Dehalococcoides mccartyi 195: one gene and its partner. The protein of the gene in region 2 binds, or shares a complex with, the protein of the main gene of each other region. Links are inferred from orthologs where the notes say so. Each region holds a gene or a part of one and is shown on either strand. Other genes may lie near its edges.

Region 1 (3,701 bases), 670 kb from region 2 along the record:
TTTTTCCATACGGCTTTCAGGAAGGATGCCATGAGCCGAATTATGCACCAGAATTGCCCGGCAGACATCTTCACTGGCACCCAAACCGGCGGCAATTTCGGCACCGCGTTTGCTGTGAAGCGACATATCGTCTTTTACTTCACCCAGGTCTATATCATGTATAAGCCCGGCCAAAGCCCATTCATCTTCGTTTTCACCGAAATATGCAGCCAAACTTTTCATGACGGCCTCAACCGCCAGCATATGTTTGACCAGATTTTTATTTTCTATCCGTTTTTCTACTTCAGCTAAAGCAAGCTGCCTGTCCATATTTATCTCTCCGCTGATTAGTCTTCACAAATTTGCCACTGCGCCTGACAGCAGACCGTAATTTATTAAGCCGGTTTAAGTTTCGGCAAAACCCGCCGCAAGTATTTGCCGGTAAGCGAAGCTTTATTTAAGGCTACATCTTCAGGCACGCCCTCAGCCACAATCTGCCCGCCTTTTACGCCCGCACCCGGCCCCAGGTCTATAATCCAGTCTGCATTTTTAATAACGTCCAGCTGGTGTTCAATCACAACCACCGTATTGCCGCTGTCCACTAGCCGCTGAAGCACCCGTAAGAGCGCCGCCACATCTTCAAAAGAAAGCCCGGTGGTGGGTTCGTCCAGTATGTATAAAGTCCGCCCGGTAGCCCGCTTGGAAAGCTCGGTTGCCAGTTTGATGCGCTGGGCCTCGCCCCCGGATAAGGTGGGTGCCGGCTGGCCGATGCGGATATATCCCAAACCCACGTCCTGCAATGTTTGGAGCTTGGAGCTGATTTTGGGGAAATTTTCAAAAAATTCCAGTGCCCTGTCTACCGTCATATCCAGCACATCAGCAATGGTCTTGTCTTTAAATTTTATCTCCAGCACTTCGCGGTTATAACGCGCCCCGTGACAGACCTCACAAGGTACGGTCACATCCGGCAGGAACTGCATTTCTATCTGGATAGAACCCTCACCGCCGCAGGTCTCACAGCGGCCGCCTTTTATATTAAATGAAAACCGCCCCGGCCCGTAGCCTTTTACTTTGGCTTCAGGTACAGAGGCAAACAGTTCCCTTATATGGGTGAATGCCCCGGTATAGGTGGCCGGATTTGAACGGGGTGTCCGCCCGATGGGTGACTGATTTATCTCTATTATTTTATCAATATGTTCAGTACCGGTTATAGCGTCTGAGCCACCCGCCCGGTCTTTTGCCCCGTAAAACACCTGGGCCAGATGTTTAAAAAGTATATCGGTAACCAGTGTGGATTTGCCGCTGCCGGATACGCCGCTGACACAGACCAGCTTGCCCAGCGGAATATGTACGTCTATATTTTTAAGGTTATTCTGTCTGGCACCCTGTATTATTATTTCCTGCCCGTTACCATTACGCCGCTTTTCGGGTACGGGTATTACTCTGGCACCGGATAAATACTGCCCGGTTAGCGAAGCCGGATTTTGCATTATTTCAGTGATATTACCGGTAGCCACTACCCGACCGCCATGTTCACCTGCCCCCGGCCCCATATCTATAATATAGTCCGCTGCCCGCATCACGGATTCATCATGCTCCACCACCAGTATGGTATTGCCCAAATCACGCAGCTTTTGCAGGGTTTCCACCAAACGGGTATCATCTGCGGGGTGCAAGCCTATAGTAGGTTCATCACAAACGTAAAGCACCCCCATCAGCCCTGAGCCTATCTGGGATGCCAGGCGTATCCGCTGGGCTTCACCGCCGGAAAGCGTCCCGGCAATACGGTCTATAGTCAGGTATTCCAAACCCACATTGTTTAAAAAGCCCAAACGTGAACGTATCTCCTTGAGTATCTGGGCGGCAATAAGCTGTTCGCGTTTGTTAAATATGGTATGTTTGCCAGCCAGTTCATTTGCCCATTTAAGCTGCTCATCTACAGACATGGCCGCAACATCAGCAATATTAAGCTCGCCTATTTTTACTGACAAGGCTTCCTTGCGAAGCCTTTTACCGCCGCAGGCCTGACACGGGCTGGCCAGCATGTATTTTTCAATGCTTTCCCTTACCCCCTGAGATTCGCTGTCACGGTAAAGTCTGTCCAGGCGGGGGATTACTCCCTCAAAGCCGCTGGTATATTCCCGTACCCGCCCGTAACGGTTGCGGTATTTATGGATATCACCGCCCTCACCATAAAGCAGCACCTGCATCTGGGCTGGCGTAAAAGTAGAGACAGGTTTATTAACCGAAAAACCCGCCCGGCGGGCTAAATCTTCAAGCTGCCCGAAATACCAGTTTTGGGTTTGATATGGGCTGATCGCCCCGTCAGCCAGAGACAAACTTTTGTCCGGTATAATCAAATCAGGGTCAAGCTCCATCTTGGCACCAAGCCCCATACAGGTGGGACAGGCACCGTGGGGGGTATTAAAGCTGAAAGTCCGGGGTTCTATCTCCCCCAGACTCACCCCGCAGTCCGCACAGGAAAATTTCTCTGAAAAGAGCATGTCCTGCCCGTCTACCACGGATATTATTACCAACCCGCCGCCCAGTTTCAGGGCAGTTTCAACCGAATCTGCAATCCGCCCCTGCACACCTGCCTGACCGACCACCAGCCGGTCTACTACGGCTTCTATATCATGTTTTTTATTTTTATCCAGCTCTATTTCTTCGGACAAATCCCTAATCTGCCCGTCTACCCTCACTCTGGCATAACCTGACTTACGCAGGTCTTTAAACATCTGGGCATACTCGCCCTTGCGCCCCCGCACCAGCGGCCCCAGAATAAGTATTTTTGTACCCTCCGCAAGAGTTTGAACGGCATCTGTTATCTGTTCCACGCTCTGGGCGGAAATCTCCTTGCCGCACTCAGGGCAGTGAGGGTGACCAGTGCGGGCAAACAGCAAACGCAAATAATCATATATTTCAGTCACTGTCCCCACGGTGGAACGGGGGTTGTGGCTGACGCCCTTCTGGTCAATGGCTATAGCCGGTGAAAGCCCCTCTATATGGTCTACGTCCGGTTTTTCCATCCTGCCCAGAAACTGGCGGGCGTATGATGAAAGAGACTCCATATAACGGCGCTGCCCTTCGGCATAAACGGTATCAAAAGCCAGTGAACTCTTGCCTGACCCCGAAAGCCCGGTCACAACCACCAGCTTGTCACGGGGAATCTGGACATCTATATTTTTGAGGTTGTGTTCGCGGGCACCTTTTATCTTTATATATTCCTGAGCCACAGGCTTGGTCTCCTGTTCATTTATATTAGTCCGGACAAATCAAAACATGTGTTCTAATATTTTACACCATAATGCTTAACAAGCCAAGACCAAACCCCTATTGGCGGTGTATCAGTTTAAAATCAAAAACCTGCCTATCCAAGCGTAAAAAAATAGTCTTTAAGCCATTACAGCAGAACGGCAAATGGTATTTAAGGTGGGTTTGGGATATAATCAGGTCAATGTCAGATAACAATCTTGCCAATATCAAAAGTGCTGTTATTAAAATGATTGACACTGAAAAGGGCAGTTTGGAAGAACTGTCTCTTAAGCTGCATGCCAACCCTGAGCTGGGTTATCAGGAATACAAAGCAGTGGAATGGCTGTGCGAATACCTGTCCAGACACAATTTCAGTATTGAAAGAAATACCGGCGGCCTTAAGACTGCCTTTAAAGCCACTTTCGGTCAGGGTAAACCGGTTATAGGTTTTCTGGCTGAATACGACG
Region 2 (4,375 bases):
TTCTACTTCACCCAGAATCAGGTGGTCTATATCTTTAAGCGTTTCCGCCTCAGCCGTAAAGTACGGCCCGCCGGCCACCACTTTTCTGCCAAGGGCATGGCAGCGGTCTATACATTCGTGGGCGGATTTTTGCTGGACGGCCATGGCGCTTATAAAAACATAATCTGCCGCCAGTATATCTTTATCCGCCAGGTTTTCAATGTTAAGGTCTACCAGCTTTTTCTGCCAGTTCTCCGGCAGCATGGCGGCCAGAGTCAAAAGACCCAAAGGCGGAAAAGAGGCTTTTTTAGAGATAAATTTCAAGGCATGCTTGAAACTCCAGAAGGTGTCCGGGTAGCGGGGATAAAGGAGTAAAATTTTCATTTGAATCTCCTGGGGGAGGATATTTGAATATTTTGAATAATATCATAAATACTCTTCATTTTAAACTCCGCCTAGCCCAGCCGCCAAACAACCTCTTCCAGCACTTCTTTCCAGCTATCACCCAGCTTTTTATACTGGACAGACACCTGATTACGCCCTACCAGCACCCCTGCCCTCAGCGGCTCAAGCAAGGTTTTGTTTATTATCAGCCCGCCCAGCATCCGCACCACTATCTGGCTGCCTTCGGTCACTATGGTATCCACGTGGGCTTTTTTGGCCAGCAAACGCAGGCGGAGGGAGTAAAGCAGGTTTTCAAGCTCCGGCGGTATTTGTCCAAACCGGTCTGCCAGCTCTTTTTCCTTTTCCAACACTCCCGCCAGATTGGTAATGGCGGATAACTGCTGGTAAATAGATAAACGCAAATCCAAATCCTGAATATAATATTCGGGTATAAAGGCATCTAAAGGTAAATCCAGCTTGGGGGCGGGCATATTCTGGATACGTATTTCCTCTTTGGAAAGCCCGCTGCCCTTGGCCTTCAGCCCGGCCACAGCCTCTGACAGCATCTGGGTATACAGATTGAAACCGACCGAATTTATATATCCGGACTGTTTTACCCCCAGCAAAGTGCCCGCACCCCGTATTTCCAAATCTTTCATGGCAATACCGTAGCCTGCCCCAAGCTCGGCTGCCTCATAAATAGTTTTCAGGCGTTTTTCGGCATCAGATGTCAGGCGTTTATCTTTTTCATACAGGAAATAGGCATAAGCCAGCTGGGAACTGCGTCCCACCCGCCCCCGCAGCTGGTAAAGCTGGGTAAGCCCGAAGCGGTCTGCCCGGTTTATGATAAGGGTATTGGCATTAGGTACATCCACCCCGGACTCTATAATGGTGGTGCATACCAGCACATCCAGCTCGTGCCGCACAAAATCAGCCATGACAGCGGCCAGTTTTTCTTCGGCCATCTGCCCGTGGGCAATGCCGATACGGGCTTCGGGGACAAGCTGCTGAATACGCTCTGCCAGCAGATTTATACCCATCACCCGGTTATTTACAAAAAATACCTGCCCGTTCCTTTCCATCTCCCGCAGTATGGCCTCACGTATCAGCCTCTCATCAAAAGCGGCTACCACGGTTTTGATGGGCAGGCGTTCACCGGGCGGGGTTTCTATAATACTCATATCCCGCACCCCCACCAAAGACATGTGCAAAGTGCGGGGGATAGGAGTAGCGCTGAGGGTAAGCACATCTACCTGAGCCCGCAGCTTCTTAAAAAACTCCTTGTGGGCTACCCCGAAACGCTGTTCTTCGTCTATTATGACCAGCCCCAAATCTTTAAACGTTATATCAGCCTGAATCAGGCGGTGAGTACCTATGCAGATATCCACCTCACCCCTTTCCAGATTTTCAACCGTGGTTTTCTGTTCAGACGGGCTGCAAAAACGGCTAAGCACCTCTATTTTGACAGGGAAAGTAGCCAGACGCTCACGGAAAGTGGTGTAATGCTGCTGGGCAAGCACGGTAGTAGGTACTAATACTGCCACCTGCTTGCCGTCCATAACCGCCTTGAAGGCTGCCCGTATGGCTACTTCGGTTTTACCATAACCCACGTCCCCCAGTATAAGCCTGTCCATAGGGCGGGGGTTTTCCATATCTGCCTTGATATCATACAGGGCTTTCAGCTGGTCAGGCGTTTCCAGATACGGGAAAGATGCCTCCATTTCCTGCTGCCAGACGGTATCCGTGGAAAACGGGTATCCGCTGGCCATTTTACGTTTGGCATAAATATCAAGGAGTTCACGGGCGGTTTCCTCCGCAGATTCGCTGGCCTTTTCTTTAGCCCTTTGCCATTCCTGAGTACCCAAACGGTGCAAAGACGGCGGCTCATCCCCGCTGCCTATAAAACGGTTTACCCTGTCCATCTGGTCTGTGGGGACGTAGAGTTTGTCACCGCCGGCATAATTGAGTATCAGGTACTCTTTATCCATGCCGTCACGGTTCAAGTGGCTGACCCCGCTGAACAAGGCCACCCCGTGGTCTATATGAACCACAAATTCACCCGGTTTTATATCCAGCACCACTCCCTTGCGGGCAGACGGGCGTTTGGAAGGCAGACGCCGCTCTTTTACAAAGCCGAACAGTTCGGCATCAGTGAGTATGTGAACATTGCCGCTGAGATTCCAGCCGCCGCCCAGTATTCCCTGAACCAGGCTAAGGCTGGAGGGGGGAGGGGGGTTCAAAATATCTGTTTGGACAGATGCTGAAATACCATGCTCTTTTAGAAGCTCTGCCAGACGGGCAGCCTGATGGCTGATGATAACTACCCGGCCTGTATGCCCTTTCAACTCCCCCAGTTTTTCATACAAAGCGGATAAACGCCCCACGTAGTTATCCTGAGAGGCAAAATCCAGCTTTAAGGCCTCACTTTCCCGCCCGAAAGAGGCCATAATAAGACGTTTTTTGGTTTTCAGCTTGGCGGATATCTCTTCCCAGCTGAAATAGGGGCGGGGATAAACCGAAGGCAGCTCACCCTGTGACAAACGGTCAGAGCGCAGCTCTTCGGCTTCTTTATCCAGATGGGAGGCCGCCTGCTCTATGGAGGCTGGTTCATCCAGCACCACCAGCGCATCTGCCGGCAGGTAATCAAATATACTTGAGGTGTTAAACAGGGGGGCAAAAAAATCAGGGTATTCGGGCTTAAGCCCTTCCTTAAGGCGGGCTATATCTGCGGACAAAGTGCGGCTGAATTCGGGATTAAGGTTATCAGTAAGCAAAGCCTCCAGCCTGGCGTTAAGTTCCTTAACGGGCAGCTGCCCCAGATGAAACAGCTCACTTGCCGGGCTTATGGTAAGTTCATTCAGGCTTTTGCCCGAACGCTGGCTTTGGGGGTCAAAAACACGCAGGCTTTCCAGCGTATTGCCGAAAAACTCCAGCCGTACCGGGTTATCTTCGGTATAGGGGAAAATATCCAGTATGCCGCCCCGGCGGGAATATGTACCCGGTATTTCCACAATATTTTCCTGGCGGTAGCCCAGCTGCTGAAAACGGCGTATCAGATCCTGGGGTTCGGTTTCCAAACCAGTCCAGACCTGCAAAAATGACTGCTTGAATATTTCCGGTGATACATAACGCTGAAGAAGAGCCGGCACGGCACTGACTATTATCTGGGCGTCTTGGCTGCGGATAAACCCGCCCAAAATACCTGCCAGACGCATCTTTTCCAGTGAGGTATTGCGGTCAGAAACAGCCCGCTGGTACGGCAGCAAACTTGGGTCAGGCAAAAACCCCGGCTCTTCCCCGGTATAAGCAGCTATCTGCACCAGCAATTCCCTGGCCCGCTCCGGCTGTGAGGTAATAATAAGCATGGGGCATTTGAGTTTACGGTATACAGCTGCCAGACTGAAACCCCGCCCCGCATCCAAAACAGAAATATCAGCCTCACCTTTGTCCAGAGCTTCAAACAAGCTGTTAAATGACGGGCTTTGGTCTATAAGGGGCAGCAAACCGCTAAGATTCAATATCTTCTCCAAACACATTTAGGGGCTTGCCGTAAAAGGCAGCCCCATTTGAAAATTGTATCATCGGGAAGAGCCTTCCCTCAAGTCTGGCGGCAACTTATACGGGGGAATTCTTGTTCTGGCTTAACTTGCTTGCTATAATGACTTATTTATGAACGGAAATTGTTACAAACGGATTGTAATAAAGCTGGGGACAAGCCTGCTGACCGGAGGCACAGGCAAGCTTGACCATGAGCGCATGGCGGATTTATGCCGCCAGATAGCTGACCTGACCCGTTTGGGTACGGAGGTAATTATTGTTTCCTCCGGGGCGATTGCCGCCGGACGGGCTAAAATGGGTCTCCGGCATATCCCGAAAGATGTGCCTTTCAAGCAGGTGCTGGCGGCTATAGGCCAGAGCCAGCTTATGAATTATTATGACCAGCTGTTCAGCCCCCACGGGCTGACTGTTGCCCAGGGTCTGCTGACCAAGAGTGATTTGTCTGACCGTTCCG

Evidence for each region.
Region 1: the proteins of mfd (region 2) and uvrA are in contact, whole or in part, in a crystal structure (PDB 4DFC), measured with the Escherichia coli proteins. The link is inferred for Dehalococcoides mccartyi 195 from one-to-one orthologs.

The regions. Positions count from the first base shown.
Region 1 is NC_002936.3:499,103-502,803, reverse strand. Bases 175-3,560 are described here. They hold uvrA (excinuclease ABC subunit UvrA), read right to left. Parts: upstream 3,216-3,560; coding sequence 375-3,215; downstream 175-374. Other genes in these bases: DET_RS02915 (M20 family metallopeptidase), read left to right, coding at 3,437-3,560; DET_RS02925 (HD domain-containing protein), read right to left, coding at 175-309. Also shown: more of DET_RS02925, read right to left, coding at 1-174; more of DET_RS02915, read left to right, coding at 3,561-3,701. UniProt on the Escherichia coli protein: The UvrABC repair system catalyzes the recognition and processing of DNA lesions. UvrA is an ATPase and a DNA-binding protein. A damage recognition complex composed of 2 UvrA and 2 UvrB subunits scans DNA for abnormalities.
Region 2 is NC_002936.3:1,166,161-1,170,535, forward strand. What follows is about bases 235-4,294. They hold mfd (transcription-repair coupling factor), read right to left. Parts: upstream 3,900-4,294; coding sequence 435-3,899; downstream 235-434. Other genes in these bases: DET_RS06575 (B12-binding domain-containing radical SAM protein), read right to left, coding at 235-363; proB (glutamate 5-kinase), read left to right, coding at 4,033-4,294. Also shown: more of DET_RS06575, read right to left, coding at 1-234; more of proB, read left to right, coding at 4,295-4,375. UniProt on the Escherichia coli protein: Couples transcription and DNA repair by recognizing RNA polymerase (RNAP) stalled at DNA lesions. Mediates ATP-dependent release of RNAP and its truncated transcript from the DNA, and recruitment of nucleotide excision repair machinery to the damaged site.